3 regions of the Streptomyces sp. AHA2 genome follow, and region 3 is predicted to be linked to each of the others. Evidence: riboswitches for the same ligand, from Rfam matches in the RefSeq annotation. Region 3 holds a riboswitch; each other region holds the start of a gene.
What was found. Region 3 has a riboswitch for cyclic di-AMP ahead of Q5694_RS27905 (transglycosylase SLT domain-containing protein). Riboswitches for the same ligand answer to the same signal wherever they lie in the genome.
Positions count from the first base shown of each region.

Region 1 (5,536 bases), on a different contig from region 3:
GCGCCCCTGGACGCCGAGCCGGCCGGCCTCGACGGCGTCGCCACGATCATGGCGCGGGCCTTCTCCGAGGGCACCGACAAGCACTCCGCCGAGGAGTTCGCCGCCGAGCTGGAGCGCGCCGGCGCCACCCTCGACGCGCACGCCGACCACCCCGGGGTCCGCATCAGCCTGGAGGTCCCGGCCTCCCGGCTCGAGAAGGGCCTCGGCCTGCTGGCCGACGCACTGAGGGCACCCGCGTTCGCGGACAGCGAGATCGAACGGCTGGTCCGCAACCGCCTCGACGAGATCCCGCACGAGCTGGCCAACCCCTCGCGCCGGGCCGCCAAGGAGCTGTCCCGGCAGCTGTTCCCGGCGGACTCGCGCATGTCCCGGCCCCGCCAGGGCACCGAGGAGACCGTCGCCGCGATCGACTCCGCCGCCGTGCGCGGCTTCTACGAGAAGCACGTCCGCCCCGCCACGGCCACCGCCGTCGTCGTCGGCGACCTGACCGGCATCGACCTCGACGCCCTGCTCGGTGACACGCTGGGCGCCTGGACCGGCTCGCGGGCCGAGCCGCGTCCGGTGCCGCCGGTCACCGCCGACGACACGGGCCGGGTCGTCATCGTCGACCGCCCGGGCGCCGTCCAGACGCAGCTGCTCATCGGCCGCACCGGCCCGGACCGGCACGACCGCGTGTGGCCCGCCCAGGTGCTCGGCACGTACTGCCTCGGCGGCACCCTGACGTCCCGTCTGGACCGGGTGCTGCGCGAGGAGAAGGGCTACACCTACGGGGTGCGGGCGTTCGCCCAGGTGCTGCGGTCCGCCCCGGACGGCACCGGTGCCTCGATGCTCGCCATCAGCGGCTCGGTGGACACGCCCAACACCGGCCCGGCCCTGCAGGACCTGTGGACGGTGCTGCGCACCCTGGCCGCCGAGGGGCTGACCGACGCGGAGCGGGACGTCGCCGTGCAGAACCTGGTCGGCGTCGCGCCGCTGAAGTACGAGACGGCTGCGGCCGTCGCCTCCACACTGGCCGACCAGGTCGAGCAGCACCTGCCCGACGACTACCAGGCCGCGCTGTACCGCCGGCTCGCCGCGACCGGCACCGTGGAGGCCACCGCCGCGGTCGTCAGCGCCTTCCCGGTGGACCGGCTGGTGACCGTCCTCGTCGGGGACGCGGCGCAGATCAAGGCGCCCGTCGAGGCCCTCGGCATCGGCGAGGTCTCGGTCGTCACCGCCGAGTAGCGGCACCCGCGCGGGAGCCCTGGTCGTCTTCCAAGGCACCAGGGCTCCCTTATGCCCGAATTGATACGGAGGTTGCCTGTCTGGCCTGTGGGATGCACTACAAAAGCCGGGATCCGTTTGGGAATTGAAAGTGACGCCGCTTAGCGTCGTCCGGGCTGTTCGTCAGGCAGTGCGCCGCACCCGCGGCACCGAACAGTCATCGCCGAGTCCCCGTACGGCGCGAGCCAGGGGAGCCGGGGACCCAACCGCAGTCCCTGGGGTGAATCGGACGCCCGCGCGAGCCGCGAGGGGGTCCGTAGGAGACCTTCCTGCTCCGAACCCGTCAGCTAACCCGGTAGGCGAGAAGGAAGGAAAGGACCAGCCACTTCATGGCGTTCACCCGCGCCACCGGCAAGCACCGTCGTCCCAGCCGCATCCAGCGCGGCACGGCCCGTGCGGCGGGCGTCGCGGCCCTCGCCACGACCGGCGTCATCGGCACCGTGGCCGCCCCGGCCGCCTTCGCCGCCGAGCCCGCCCCCGAGCAGACCGGTCTCACCCCCGTGGTCACCCTGGGCGACACCGTCGCCGAGCAGATCGACGCCCAGGCCGTCGCCCAGAAGCAGGCGGCCGAGGAGGCCGCCGCGAAGAAGAAGGCCGAGGAGGCCGCCCGCGAGCGGGCCGCCGAGGCGGCCGAGAAGGCCAAGGAAGCGGCCGAGAAGGCCCGCGAGGCCGAGGAGCGCGCCGCCCGCGAGGCCGAGCGCAAGCGCCTGAACACCTTCGTCTCCCCGATCTCCGGCTCGTACGTGTCCACCGGCTACCAGGCCGGCAGCAGCCTGTGGTCCTCCGGCAGCCACACCGGTGTCGACTTCCATGCCGCGACCGGCACCTCCGTCCACTCCGTCGGCGCGGGCACGGTCGTCGAGGCCGGCTGGGGCGGCGCCTACGGCAACCAGGTCGTGATCAAGATGAACGACGGCACGTACACCCAGTACGGGCACCTGTCGTCCATCGGCGTCTCGGTGGGCCAGCAGGTCACCCCCGGCCAGCAGATCGGCCTGTCCGGCGCGACCGGCAACGTCACCGGACCGCATCTGCACTTCGAGGCCCGCACGAGCCCCGAGTACGGCTCCGACATGGACCCCGTCGCCTACCTCCGCTCGCACGGCGTCAACCTCTGACGGCACCCGGCGATCGTGAAAAGCCCCGGCTCCGGCCGGGGCTTTTCACGTCCCGGACGGCCGGTCGTCCAAAAAGTTCTCCCGGATTTCCGTCCGCCGCCGGAAAGCGGGGCACATTGCAATAGAGTCACGAGCAATGCAGCCGCGGAGCACGCGTCGGCGTATTCGGGGAATCAGACGGAGGTCGGTCATGCGCATTCCCGCGCACTCGGTGTGCACGGCCATCCGGGACGACATCGTCGCCGGCGTCCACGCACGGGGGACCCGGCTCACCGAGGAACTGCTGGCGCGCCGCTACGGCGTCTCCCGCGTCCCCGTGCGGGAGGCCCTGCGCACCCTGGAGTCCGAAGGCTTCGTGGTGACGCGGCGGCACGCGGGCGCGTGGGTCGCCGAACCCGGTGAGCAGGAGGCCGCCGACCTGCTGCAGATGCGCGTGCTGCTGGAGCCGCTCGGCGCCGCCCGGGCCGCCCAGCGCCGCACCGAGGCCCACCTCAAAGTTCTGCGTGGCCTGGTCCGGCTGGGCCAGGAGCGGGCGCGCCGGGGCGGCGGCGAGGACCTGCGCTCGCTGGACGGCTGGTTCCACGAGACGCTGGCCCAGGCGTGCGGCAGCCCCGCCCTGACCTCGGTGCTCACCCAGCTCCGGCACAAAATCGCCTGGATGTACACGGTCGAGGCGCCGGCCGGCCCCGTCGAGTGCTGGAACGAGCACGGCGCGATCGTGGACGCCGTGGCGCGCGGCGACGGCGAGCGCGCGCGGGCGGCCACGGCCGCGCACGTCGAGCGTGCGACCGGCGCGCACCGGCTGCGGACCGGCTCCACCGGGGAACGCGCCGCCGAGGTGAGGAAGTCGCAACATTCCGTCAACACGGCGAGTCGGCGCAATTAACACGGGGGCCGTATACAAAGAGCAGGGAATTGCCGGAGGTCCGGAAGTATTCTTGTCCGCTGTCGCGTCCCCGTAAATGCCGCGTTCCTCTGCGCGTATATCCGTCAGGCGCCCCGGTTGCGTGTTCCGGCAATGCGAAGGGCCCGCCCGGTCGAATCCGGACGGGCCCCTTGTGCGCGCCCGAAAGGCGCTCTCACCTCAGACGGTTCTCACCTCAGACGGTCTCGGGCAGTTCCTCGAGGCCCTCGGAGACCAGCTTGGCCAGCCGGTCCAGGGCGGCGTCCGCCCCCTCGGCGTCGGAGGCGAGGACGATCTCCTCGCCGCCCTGGGCGCCCAGGCCCAGGACGGCCAGCATGGAGGCCGCGTTGACGGGGTTGCCGTCGGCCTTGGCGATCGTCACCGGGACGCCTGTGGCCGTGGCGGCTCGGACGAAGATGGAGGCGGGGCGGGCGTGGAGGCCCTCGGCCCAGCCGACGTTGACGCGGCGCTCAGCCATGTGTTGCTGCCCTTCGGTGTTCAGGGTTGTCTAGACCAGTTTCCCACACGTGAAGCCCACCGGGTGCGGTTCTGTCCCGCCACCGCCCCGGGGCGGAGGTCGGATCGCGGCCTCGATCCGACCGGTGCCCCCCACAGACTGCCCCGCGCCGCTGTCGGACGCGAGCCGTACTCTGGGGCCCATGCAGACCTCGTCGGACCGGCACGAGTACCCCGCCCACTGGGAGGCCGACGTGGTGCTGCGCGACGGTGGCACCGCGCGCATCCGGCCCATCACCGTCGATGACGCCGATCGCCTCGTCAGCTTCTACGAGCAGGTCTCCGACGAGTCGAAGTACTACCGCTTCTTCGCGCCGTACCCTCGCCTGTCCGCCAAGGACGTCCACCGCTTCACGCACCACGACTTCGTGGACCGGGTGGGACTCGCGGCCACGGTCGGCGGCGAGTTCATCGCCACCGTACGCTACGACCGGATCGGCGCCGACGGAACGCCCGCTTCCGCACCCGCCGACGAGGCCGAGGTGGCCTTCCTCGTCCAGGACGCCCACCAGGGCCGCGGGGTCGCCTCCGCCCTGCTGGAGCACATCGCAGCCGTCGCCCGGGAGCGCGGCATCCGCCGCTTCGCCGCCGAGGTGCTGCCCGCCAATACCAAGATGATCAAGGTGTTCACGGACGCCGGGTACACCCAGAAGCGCAGTTTCGAGGACGGCGTGGTCCGCCTGGAGTTCGGCCTCGAACCCACCGACCGCTCCCTGGCCGTGCAGTACGCGCGCGAGCACCGCGCCGAGGCCCGTTCCGTGCAGCGGCTGCTCGCACCCGGCTCGGTCGCCGTCATCGGCGCGGGGCGCACCCCGGGCGGCGTGGGCCGCAGCGTCCTGGGCAACATCCGCGACGCCGGCTTCACGGGCCGCCTGTACGCCGTGAACAAGGCCCTGCCCGAAGAGCAGAAGGAACTCGACGGGATACCGGCGCACCGTTCGGTGCGCGACATCGACGGCCCGGTCGACCTCGCGGTCGTCGCCGTGCCCGCCGAGCACGTCCCCGAGGTGGTCGCCGAGTGCGGTGAGCACGGCGTGCAGGGGCTCGTCGTGGTGTCCGCCGGCTACGCCGAGAGCGGCCTCGAGGGGCGTGAGCGCCAGCGCGCGCTCGTCCGGCAGGCCCGTACGTACGGCATGCGCATCATCGGGCCCAACGCCTTCGGCATCATCAACACCTCGCCCCGGGTGCGGCTCAACGCCTCCCTCGCCCCGGAGGTGCCGCGTCCGGGCCGCATCGGGCTGTTCGCCCAGTCCGGCGCCATCGGCGTCGCCCTGCTGTCCCGGCTGCACCGGCGCGGCGGCGGAGTCACGGGCGTCACGGGCGTGTCCACGTTCGTCTCCTCCGGCAACCGCGCCGACGTCTCCGGCAACGACGTCCTGCAGTACTGGTACGAGGACCCCGACACCGACGTCGTCCTCATGTACCTGGAGTCCATCGGCAACCCCCGCAAGTTCACCCGCCTCGCCCGGCGCACGGCCGCCGCGAAGCCGCTGGTCGTCGTCCAGGGCGCCCGGCACGGCGCAGCCCCCCAGGGCCACGCCGTGCGGGCGACGCGCCTGCCCCACGCGACCGTCTCGGCCCTGCTGCGTCAGGCCGGGGTGATACGGGTCGACACCATCACCGACCTGGTGGACGCGGGTCTGCTGCTGGCCCGCCAGCCCCTGCCCGCCGGGCCCCGGGTGGCGATCCTCGGCAACTCGGAGTCGCTCGGCCTGCTCACCTACGACGCGTGCCT
Region 1 is NZ_JAUQWJ010000014.1:63,679-69,214, reverse strand. Features, by position in the region: gene Q5694_RS25335 (M16 family metallopeptidase) at 1-1,224, shown strand, start outside; cyclic di-AMP (ydaO/yuaA leader) riboswitch at 1,415-1,579, shown strand; gene Q5694_RS25330 (M23 family metallopeptidase) at 1,593-2,381, shown strand; gene Q5694_RS25325 (GntR family transcriptional regulator) at 2,572-3,267, shown strand; gene Q5694_RS25320 (HPr family phosphocarrier protein) at 3,482-3,763, opposite strand; gene Q5694_RS25315 (bifunctional acetate--CoA ligase family protein/GNAT family N-acetyltransferase) at 3,945-5,536, shown strand, end outside.
Region 1: another riboswitch for cyclic di-AMP. It lies ahead of Q5694_RS25330 (M23 family metallopeptidase); the one in region 3 lies ahead of Q5694_RS27905 (transglycosylase SLT domain-containing protein).

Region 2 (5,536 bases), on a different contig from region 3:
CCGACTGGAGACCGGCCAGCGCCAGCCCTCGCTGCCGATGCTGCTGGCACTCGCCCGTATCTACGGTACGACGGTCTCCGAACTGCTCGGCGAGACGGTCGCCGAACGGGACTCCGTCATCCGCTCCGCCGACATGGAGCCCACCGCGGCGGGCGGCTGGACCTACTGGCAGGCCGGCGCCCCCGGCCGCGGCATGCAGGCGCTGCGCGTCCACGTCCCCCACGGCTCCCAGGGCGACATCGTGCGCGTCCACCCCGGGGAGGAGTGGCTGCACGTCCTGCGGGGCCGGCTGCGGCTGCGTCTGGCGGACACCGTGCACCGCCTGGGGCCCGGCGACAGCGCCCACTTCGACTCGCTGACCCCGCACCGCATCGCCGCCGAGGACCACGACGGCGTCGACCTGCTCTTCGTCCACACCCTGCTGCAGAGCCCCACGGCCGCCCTGTGCCTGGGCCCCACCCCTGGAGACACGACATGAGCAACCTCGAGGAGAAGTTCCCCCGGGCCCTGTGGGTGCGCCTGCTGGTCTACCTCGTCCTCGGGCACGTCTTCGCCGCGTTCGTCTACCTGCTGTTCGAGGTCGGCGCGAAGTAGACCCCGGCCGGCGCCTCAGTCCAGGAGCCGCTCGCGCAGTCGCTCCCGGGTCTGCGGGGCGAGCCCGAGCCCCTGTTCCAGATAGGCGTCGACACCGCCCCAGGTCTCCTCGATCGTGTCGAAGGCGGCCGTCAGGTACTCGGCGCGCGCGTCGAAGAGAGGGCTGAGCAGCTCCATGACCTCGGGGGAGTAGGCGGAGGCGTGGGAGCTGCTGCGGTGGACCTTGTAGCGGCGGTGCTTGGCGTTCGACTTCAGGTAGTCCTCGACGATCGCCTCCCGCTCGACCCCCACCGCCAGCAGCGTCACCGCCACCGACAGGCCCGCGCGGTCCTTGCCCGCCGCACAGTGCATCAGCGCGGGGACGCTGTCCTGCGCCAGCGCGTGCAGCACCCGCGAGTGCTCGGCGGTGCGGTCCTTGATGATCGAGCGGTACGAGGCGATCATCCGGGCCGCGCCCTTGCCGTCGGCCAGGATCGCGCGCAGCTGGTCCAGGTCGCCGTCGCGGACCATCGTCCAGAACTCGGCGCCGTCGGCCGGGTCGCTCAGCGGCAGGTTCACATTGCGCACGCCCGGCAGCGTGACGTCCGGCCCCTCCAGCTTCTGGTCGGCCGCGTTGCGGAAGTCGAAGATCGTGTGCAGGCCCAGGGCGGTGAGGAAGGCGGCGTCCTCCCCGGTCGCGTGGGCGAGGTGGCCGCTGCGGAACAGCACGCCTTGGCGCACCCGCCGCCCGTCCACGGTGGGCAGTCCGCCGACATCGCGGAAGTTGCGCACTCCGGCCAGCTCGGGCTCGGTCGACGGGACCTGCTGTGTCACGAGGGCTCCTCCCCATCGGTGCCGCCGCCGCGGCTCGCCGGCGGGCACCACTCGACGATACGACATGCCTGCCTGGGGCAATGAAGTCGTCCGCAGGCGCTGCCGGCACGCCCCACGGAATTCGACGAGCCGCCCCCCGGTCGCACCTGATCGGGCTCGCTCACATCCGTGGATCCATGCTGCCGGACCGTGCCGAAGCCGGACGTACGCGGCTGCTGCCTGGCCGCTCGCCGCGTGGGCCGCGGCTCCGGACGTCGAGCTGGTCCGGTCGACGACGCCGGGGCGGCTGTCCGAAAAGGGTCGGCCGGGCGGCGGTCCGGACACGGCCCACGTCCTCCTTGAGTGGAACTGGCCCTTCTGTCCGAATGAGGAGCTTAGGTTGCTTCGTCATAACGTGCCCCGGTCATGCGGGAAATGGGGAGGAGTCGCGTGACCATCGTCATATCCGTGACGATGCGTTGTCGCCATGTGCACGTAATTCGGGTGAATATCAGGGGCATTGAGGAAAGGGAAAGATCGAAATAGCACGCTCGGTGACCGTGAAAACCTCGGCGCCTCAGAAAAAACACCGTCACGCGCAACCACACGCTTGTCCCTTCGCGTCCCGGTCGCTTACGTTCCACACCGATCCGGACGGACGCCTAATCCTGCCGCCGCCCGGAGCCCGCACACACTGACCCGACGCACGGCAGGAGCGGGGGACCCACAGGTACGACGCCTGTTCCGGTTCCCGGAACGGGCTTGGGGTTGAGTCGCGCCTCCGGCGCGGCCGGGCATCTCCAGCCCGCACCCGACAGCTCACCTCGCAGGCGACGGAGAGGAATTCACCATGCCCGCGAAGGGTAAGCACCGCCGTCCCAAGACCCAGCGTTTCACCCGTTCCATCGCCGCCGCCGGAACCGGCGGCGCCGCGCTGGCACTGCCGCTGATGGGGGCCGCCGGCGCCCACGCCGCCACCCCGCAGGCGGTTCCGGAGAAGGCGGTCCAGTCCGCCCCGGCCGCGGAGAAGAAGACCGCCGACAAGGCCGCCGGCACCCGCACCTACACCGTGAAGGCCGGTGACTACCTCGCGAAGATCGCCGACGACCAGCACGTCAGCGGTGGCTGGAAGAAGCTCTACGCGGACAACCGCGACGCCGTCGGTGACGACCCGTCGCTGATCCACCCGGGCCTGAAGCTCTCGATCGGCGAGAAGGCCGCCGCGGACCGGGCCCCGTCGCAGCCCGCGCCCAAGGCCTCCGCCGAGAAGCCCGCGAAGAAGTCCTCCGCCGAGTCCTCCGCGGACACCTCCGCCAAGGCCGGCACCGCCGCGAAGCCGGCCGCCGCCGAGCCCGCCGCACAGAGCAACGCCAGTGGCTTCACGTCGCCCGTGGCCGGCGCCACCGTCGGCACGCCGTACCGCATGTCCGGCAGCATGTGGTCCAGCGGCTACCACACCGGTGTCGACTTCGTCGCCCCGACCGGCACCTCCCTGAAGGCCGTCGGCGCGGGCACGGTCGTCTCCGCCGGCTGGGGCGGCGCGTACGGCAACCAGGTCGTCGTCAAGCTCGACGACGGCAACTACGCCCAGTACGCCCACCTGTCGCAGCTGTCCGTCTCGGCCGGCCAGACCGTGACCGCCGGGCAGCAGATAGGCCTGTCGGGCGCGACCGGCAACGTCACCGGGCCGCACCTGCACTTCGAGATCCGCACCACGCCGGACTACGGCTCGGACGTGGACCCGGTCGCCTACCTGCGCTCGCACGGCGTCTCCATCGGCTGACCGACCGCACCGGCACCTGCCTGACACGCCACCGAAGGCCGGACCCCGTTCCCCGGGTCCGGCCTTCGGTGCGTGGCGGGTCCATGCCGGAACGCCTGCGGTGACATGCCTGTTCCGGAGTTGGCGAATCCTTTAGGAGTGGCCTTTCTCACCGCCCGTCAAGCCCTGCCTACGGTCGCGTAGGTCACATTCGAGGGTGAATCATGAACGGCTGTGGCAGACGATTCGAAGAGTGACAGCAAAGCAGTGATCGGGTCGTACGTGGCGCTGGGGGACAGCTTCACCGAGGGCGTCGGCGACCCCGGCCCCGACGGGGCGTTCGTCGGCTGGGCAGACCGGTTCGCCGTCCTGCTCGCCGACCTGCGGCCCGAGGGCGACTTCCGGTACACCAATCTCGCCGTGCGCGGAAAGCTCCTCGACCAGATCGTTGCGGACCAGGTTCCGCGAGCCGTCGAACTGGCCCCCGACCTCGTCTCCTTCTGCGCCGGGGGCAACGACATCATCCGGCCCGGCACCGACCCGGACGAGGTGGCCGAGCGCTTCGAGCGGGCATTGCGACGCCTCACCGCCGCGGCCGGCACGGTGATGGTGACGACCGGGTTCGACACCCGGGGCGTGCCCGTGCTCAAGCACCTGCGCGGCAAGATCGCCACCTACAACGGACACGTCCGCGCCATCGCCGACCGCTACGGCTGCCCGGTGCTCGACCTGTGGTCCCTGCGCAGCGTGCAGGACCGCCGGGCGTGGGACGCCGACCGGCTGCACCTTTCCCCCGAGGGGCACACGCGGGTGGCGCTGCGCGCCGGCCAGGTGATGGGCCTGGCGGTGCCGGCCGACCCCGAGCAGGCCTGGCCGCCGCTGCCGCCGCGCGGGGCGTTCGACGTACGGCGGGACAACGTGCAGTGGGCGCGCGAGTTCCTGGTGCCGTGGATCGGGCGCCGGTTGCGCGGGCAGTCCTCGGGCGACCACGTGACGGCCAAGGGAGCGCTCTCCCCGGACGACATCCGGATGCGGATCGCTCCCGTGGCGTGAGACCCGGGCCGGCGGACCGGCCGCTACCGCACGGTCGACGCGGCCGGTTCCAGGCCCAGTTCGCGGGCCAGGGCCTCGTCCGCCCACTGCCGGGCGCGGGCCCGGGAGACCGTCCCGGGGTAGGACGTCAGCTGGACGGCGAGACCGTCGAGGAGGGCGGTGAGGCGGAAGGCTGCCGCCCGGGGGTCCGGGCAGGGGAACTCGCCCGCCGCCACGCCCTCCGCCATGACCTCGGTCAGGGCGGCCTTCCACTGCCGGTCGAGGTCCTCGGTGACCTCCCGCAGCGCCGGCTCGCGCAGGGCGGCCGCCCAGCCCTCGATCCACAGGCGCCAGCCCTTGGCCTGGCCCGTCGGCGCGTACCACCGCACGGCCGACCGCAGCCGGCGCAGCGCCGGCGCCCGCCGGCCGAGCAGCCGGCGCAGGTGCGCGAGATCGGCCTCGGCGGCATGCCGGAACGCGGCGGCCACCAACTGCTCCTTCGAGGAGAAGTGGTAAAGCACCAGAGCGTTGCTCACCCCGAGCGCCGAGGCCACGTCGGCGATCCTGACCGCCGCCACGCCCCGCGCCTCGATCTGCTCGATGGCGGCCCGCAACAGCTCCGCGCGCCGCTCGGCGACGCTCAACCGGACTCTCGTCACACCGTCACCCTATATACGGCGGCGCGGACCCCCGCCGTACGGATCCGGCCGGTCCCGCGCCTCAGCGGTACCAGCCGAACCGTTCCGCCAGCTCCGGCAGCCGGTCCGCCGCGAGCGCGTGCGCGGCGGCCCTGGGCGTGATCCCCTCGGCCTGCGCACGGGCCAGCATCCGCCCCACCAGTGCCCGCATCGCGCGACGCGTGTGCGCGAACGCCTCCTCGGCGTCGGGGCCGACGTCCCCGAACAGCGTCCACCACCACCAGGCGTTCGTCCCGGAGTTGACCACGACGTCCGGCAGCACGCTCACCCCGCGCGCCGCCAGCAGCGGCTCGGCCTCCGCCCGTACGGGCATGTTGGCCGCCTCCACGATCCAGCGGGCGGTGATGTGTTCCTGGTTCCCGGCGTCGATGGCGTACGACACGGCCGCCGGCACCAGCACGTCCGCCTCCGCGGACAGCCAGGCGTCGCCGGGCAGTTCGCCGTCACCGGGGCGCAGCGCCGCACGGTCGACCGTGCCGTGGGCGTCGCGGGCGGCGAGGAGCGCCTCGACGTCCAGCCCCGCCGGGTTGGCGATCGTGCCCTTCAGGTCGGCGACGGCCACGACCGTCAGCCCCGCGCGGGAGAGGAACCGGGCGGTGGCCCCGCCCATGGTGCCCAGGCCCTGGAGCGCCACCCGCGTGCCCGCGTGCGGCACTCC
Region 2 is NZ_JAUQWJ010000011.1:132,129-137,664, forward strand. Features, by position in the region: gene Q5694_RS22750 (helix-turn-helix domain-containing protein) at 1-478, shown strand, start outside; gene Q5694_RS22755 (DUF6126 family protein) at 475-594, shown strand; gene Q5694_RS22760 (tyrosine-protein phosphatase) at 610-1,407, opposite strand; cyclic di-AMP (ydaO/yuaA leader) riboswitch at 2,076-2,232, shown strand; gene Q5694_RS22765 (M23 family metallopeptidase) at 2,237-3,169, shown strand; gene Q5694_RS22770 (SGNH/GDSL hydrolase family protein) at 3,416-4,201, shown strand; gene Q5694_RS22775 (TetR/AcrR family transcriptional regulator) at 4,225-4,839, opposite strand; gene Q5694_RS22780 (Glu/Leu/Phe/Val dehydrogenase dimerization domain-containing protein) at 4,901-5,536, opposite strand, start outside.
Region 2: another riboswitch for cyclic di-AMP. It lies ahead of Q5694_RS22765 (M23 family metallopeptidase); the one in region 3 lies ahead of Q5694_RS27905 (transglycosylase SLT domain-containing protein).

Region 3 (5,536 bases):
CCTTCTCGCCGAGCTCCCCGGGCCCGGCCACACGTATGCGTCCACTGCTCAACCCGACCCCCCGATCAAGTCCCCCTGGACACATGGAAGGTACCGCCCGGGACGGTTCTTCGGGTAGGTAGCGGAGCATGTTGCTGCCAACCGGTGCAGAGGCCTTCAACCGGGCAATCGGTGTCCGTAGCGCGATGAAACGATGGGGCGCGTTGTCCGTATTCTCTGATCATGGCCGCACCCCTCGCATATTCACTCATCGCCACCGACCTGGACGGGACGCTGCTGCGCGGCGACGACACCCTGTCCGACCGGTCTCTCGCCGTGCTCGCGCGGGTGGCGGACGCCGGTGCCCAGCACCTCGTGGTGACGGGCCGCCCGGCGCCGAGAGTGCGGCCCCTCCTGGACGACCTGCGCTGCACGGGGCTCGCGGTGTGCGGACAGGGCGCGCAGGTGTACGACGCCGGCGCGGACCGGCTGCTGTGGTCCATCACGCTGGACCGGGAACTCGCGGAGACCGCCCTCGGCAAGATCGAGGCCGAGGTGGGCCAGGTGTACGCGGCGGTCGACCAGGACGGCGTGGACGGCCTGACGCTGATCGAGCCGGGCTACCTCATGCCGCACCCGACCCTGCCCGCGGTCCGGGTGGAGCGGCGCGACGAGCTGTGGGGCGAGCCGATCAGCAAGGTGCTGCTGCGCCACCCCTACCTGTCGGACGACGAACTGGCGGTGACGGCCCGGTCGGTGGTCGGCTCACTGGCGACGGTGACGATGTCCGGGCCGGGCACGGTGGAACTGCAGCCGTGCGGGGTGACCAAGGCGACCGGCCTGGCGCTGGCGGCCGAGCACCTGGGGCTGCGGCCCGAGGACACCCTGGCTTTCGGTGACATGCCCAACGACGTCCCGATGTTCGACTGGGCCGCCCGCGGGGTGGCGATGGCCAACGCCCACCCCGAGCTGAAGGCGGTGGCCGACGAGGTCACGCTGTCGAACGAGGACGACGGCATCGCCGTCGTCCTCGAGCGACTGCTGGGCGGGTCGGCTCAGTACGGGCCGTTGACGTTGTCGATCGAGCCGTAGCGGTCGGCCGCGTAGTTGCAGGCCGCCGTGATGTTGGCGACCGGGTCGTACGGGTCGAAGGGGGTCCCCTCCACGTGGTACGCGGCGAAGGTCGGGTCGATGACCTGGAGCAGGCCCTTGGACGGGGTGCCCTTGGCCGCGTTCGAGTCCCAGTCGTTGATCGCCAGGGGGTTGCCGGACGACTCGCGCATGATGTTGCGGTGGATGCCGTCGTAGGTACCCGGGATCCCCTTCTGCGCCATGATGTCCAGCGCCTCGCGGATCCAGCCGTCCAGGTTGTCCGCGTAGGTCTTCGCGGAGGCCTGGGTGGCCTGGGCGACACCGCCGGCGGGCTTCGCGGCGGGCTCCGCGGCCGGCTCGGCCGGCGCCGACGACCGGGTCGCCTCCTTCTCGGGGGCGGTGGCCTCGGCGCCCTTCACCTTCAGCTTCAGACCCGGGTGGATCAGCTTCGGGTCGTCACCGACGACGGAGCGGTTGTCCTTGTACAGCTGCTTCCAGCCGCCCGAGACGTCGTGCTTGACGGCGATGCGGTAGAGCGTGTCGCCCTTGGTGACGGTGTACGTCAGCGACTTCGCGGGCTGGGCGGCCTGCGGCAGGACCTGCGCGGCGGACGCGCTCTGCGGCTCGGCGGCGCTCGCGTGGGCCGCGCCGAGGAGCGGCAGGGTCAGGGCCGCCCCGCCGGTGCCGGCTGCGACGACACCACGGGTGATCGGGTTCATTCGGGCGCGACGGTGCTTGCCTCGTCCGGGCATGGCGATGTTCCTCTCCGGCGCCTGCGAGGTGAGCTGTCGGGTTCGGGCCGGGAGGTGCCCGGCCGCGTACGGCACCGTGTGCCGTGCGCGGCTTCACCCCGAGCCGTTCCGCTGTGCGGACCGGCGACTTACCTGGGTCCCCCGCTCCTGCCCTGCGTGAGTGAGTCGGTTGATGGGTGTCCGGGCGGTGGCAGGATTCGGCGTCCGCCGGACAGGGCGGGAACGTATGCGAGAGCACATGTCGGGAACAAGCACGGGAGTCACATATGACGCTTGTTGACCTTGGTCGGCCGGTATGGGGCAGCTTGATCCTTTGCGTTAGCCAAGCCCCAACTCGCGCGCGGAGAAAGGCCGTACGAGCTGCCCGCCGGAAGCGGCCGTGAAAGGGTGGGCGTGACTCAACTCACTGATCACGACTTCCGGAGCAAATTCCGCAAACGGGAATTCGCTTACCTCTAAGGGCAAATCAGGCATAGGACGCTTCCTGCGGGTAAGGCGATAAATGTCTGCTCTTATGACCTGATCGAAAACATTGCGGTCGTGATCGGATACCACCCGGCCTGTAACCATGGGCGCTGGCGGTGATCGAAACGTGACCGGATACGCTGACTCGAGTGAGGGCAGCGACCTATCGACAATCCGCGTAAGCACCGGCAGACACCAGCAGACAGGAGACCCCTCGTGACCGACGTCGGGCCGTTCGGGCTGAGCGTGCGGGACCAGGCTCTGGAAGCCGATGTCCAGGCCGGACTGACGGCTGTCGAGGAAGGCTTGCTCGAGGCCACCAAGAGCGAGGTGCCCTTCATCACGGAGGCCGCCCAGCACCTGGTGCGCGCCGGTGGCAAGCGGTTCAGGCCGCTGCTCGTGATGCTCGCCGCCCAGTTCGGCGACCGGCACGCGCCGGGGATCGTGCCCTCGGCCGTCGTCGTGGAGCTGACCCACCTCGCCACGCTGTACCACGACGACGTGATGGACGAGGCCGCCGTGCGCCGCGGCGTCGCGAGCGCGAACACCCGCTGGGGCAACTCCGTCGCGGTCCTCACCGGCGACTTCCTCTTCGCCCGCGCCTCGCACATCCTGGCCGACCTCGGCCCGGAGGCCGTGCGGGTGCAGGCCGAGGCGTTCGAACGGCTGGTGACCGGGCAGATCCTGGAGACCGCCGGTCCGCAGGACGGCCGCGACCCCGTGGAGCACTACCTGGACGTGCTGGGCGGCAAGACCGGCTCGCTGGTGGCCGTCTCGTGCCGGTTCGGCGCGATGATGTCCGGCGCCGACGAGACGGTCGTGCACGTGCTGACCCAGTACGGCGAGCGGCTCGGCGTCGCCTTCCAACTCGCGGACGACGTCCTGGACATCGCCTCCGACTCGCACGAGTCCGGCAAGACCCCCGGCACCGACCTGCGCGAGGGCATCCCCACCCTGCCGGTGCTCCGGCTGCGCGAGCGGGCCGCCCGGCTCGGCCTCGCCGAGGACGTCGCCCTGTGCGAGCTGCTCGACTCCGACCTCACCGACGACGCCCGGCACGCCGAGGCCCTGCGGCGCCTGCGCGCCCACCCGGCGCTGGAGCAGGCCCGCCAGGACACCCTCCGCTACGCCCAGGACGCCCGCTCGGCGCTGGCACCGCTGCCCGACTGCGCCGCCAAGGCGGCGCTGCTGGAGCTGTGCGACGCCGTGGTGCACCGCGCCGGTTAGCCGCCGCCTCCTCCCGACCCCTACGGGTCGGGGGAGAAGCAGCCCCTGTGTGTCATACCCCAGCAGTACGCGGAGTTGAGTCCGCGGTCTGACGTATCCGGCCGGCCGATTTGGTCAGATGGAAACCACGGAAGACACCACTCCTCACCTGTTCGGGTGAGAATGGCGGCTCAGGGACGAGTGCGTGGACGACACGGACAGCCGCCGCCGACCACGGAGGTAGGGCACACATGGCACCGTACGCATCCGACGACAGCACCACCGGCGGGGAGGCCGACGGGCAGCGTTCCGCGCGGCGCAGGGCCGCGCGCTACATCGTCCCCGTCACGGTGATCGGGGTGGCGGCCGCGACGATCGGCCTGGTCCCCGCGCTCGCCGACTCCGGCGACCCCGACCTCCCGGAGATCACCGCCCAGCAGCTCATCGAGAAGATCGCGAAGTCGGACGTCGAGCAGCTCTCCGGCACGGTGAAGATCAGCACGGACCTCGGTCTGCCGGACCTCGGCGGTCTGGAGTCCGGTCTGCTGTCCGGCGCCGCGGGCGGCGGCGACGGCTCCTCCGCCGACCCGACCGCGAAGCTCACCGAACTGGCCTCCGGCACGCACACCCTGCGCGTGGCCGCCGACGGCCCGGACCGGCAGAAGGTGTCCCTGCTGGAGAACGCCGCGGAGTACAGCATCGTCCACAACGGCAAGGACGTCTGGGCCTACGACAGCAAGTCCGACGAGGTCTACCACGGCACCGGTCCGCAGAGCCCGGATGCGGAAAGGGAGCAGCCGCCGGCCACGCCGAAGGACTTCGCCGAGGAGGTGCTGAAGGCCGTCGACGACACCACCTCCGTCACGGTGGACGGCACCGCCCGGGTCGCCGACCGCGACGCCTACAAGCTGGTCGTCAAGCCGAAGCAGTCCGGTTCGACGGTCGGTGCCGTCACCGTGGCGGTGGACGCGAAGACCGGTATGCCGCTGAAGTTCACCCTGGTTCCCGCGAGCGGCGGCTCGGCCGTCGTCGACGCCGGCTTCACCCAGGTCGACTTCTCCCGGCCGGCCGCCTCCACCTTCGACTTCACCCCGCCCAAGGGTGCGAAGGTCACCGAGGAGAAGGACGCCGGCAGGGACTTCGGCAAGGACGTCGAGGAGCACGCCCGCACGGGCGGGCACGCCCCGGCGCCCGAGAAGGACCTCGGCAAGGGACCCGGGGGCGTCGAGACCATCGGCGAGGGCTGGAACGCCATCGCGACCTTCGACACCGGCGGCGAGGGCGTGCCCTCCGGCGGCGGAGGCGACCTCGGCGGGTTCGTCGACTCGCTCGGCGACAAGGTCAGCGGCGAGTTCGGCTCGGGCACGGTCTTCTCCACCCGCCTGATCAACGCCCTCGTCACCGACGACGGCAGGGTCTACGTCGGCGCGGTCACCAAGGACGCCCTGGTGAAGGCGGCCGACGCGGGGAAGTGACCCCATCCCACGCCGCCCGGGGAACCGGGACCACGAGGCGGGGACGCCGAGGGAACGAGGTCGCCGGTGGGCGAAGCGTCCGCCGCGGAGCCGGAGCAGCGGGGCGAACGGGCCGGCGAGCCGGCCATCACCACCCGCGCGCACACCGAGTGCTGCCGCGGCGGACAGTTCGCCGTCGGTCCGGACGGGCCGTGCTTCCGCGCACCGGCGTGCTCATCGGCGCCCCGCCCCCGTCTTCTCGCACCGCGGCCGCCCGTCGCCGACCTCGTGCGCGAACCGGCGTACTGGGACGAGCTGCGGAAGAACCTCGGCCCGCGGGCGCTGTACGCCGTGGTGTTCGGGCCGGCGGCCCGGGTGCGCTTCGGCACGAAGGACGGCACGGCCTGACAGCGCGCCGGGCGCTCACCGGTCGTACAGGAACCGCGCGAACGGGGCCTCCTGGGCGAAGAAGGTCTTGGCCCGGGTCAGCGCCTCGGTGTCGGCCAGCACGTCACCGGGCTTGCTGCCGTTGCCGAGCAGCACCCCGCCGAACCGCATGCCCATGTACGCGGCCGAGTTGTGCAGCGT
Region 3 is NZ_JAUQWJ010000018.1:117,093-122,628, forward strand. Features, by position in the region: gene Q5694_RS27895 (GNAT family N-acetyltransferase) at 1-85, opposite strand, end outside; gene Q5694_RS27900 (HAD family hydrolase) at 223-1,071, shown strand; gene Q5694_RS27905 (transglycosylase SLT domain-containing protein) at 1,035-1,823, opposite strand; cyclic di-AMP (ydaO/yuaA leader) riboswitch at 1,827-1,996, opposite strand; gene Q5694_RS27910 (polyprenyl synthetase family protein) at 2,505-3,515, shown strand; gene Q5694_RS27915 (LolA family protein) at 3,746-4,969, shown strand; gene Q5694_RS34905 (hypothetical protein) at 5,036-5,356, shown strand; gene Q5694_RS27925 (flavodoxin family protein) at 5,372-5,536, opposite strand, start outside.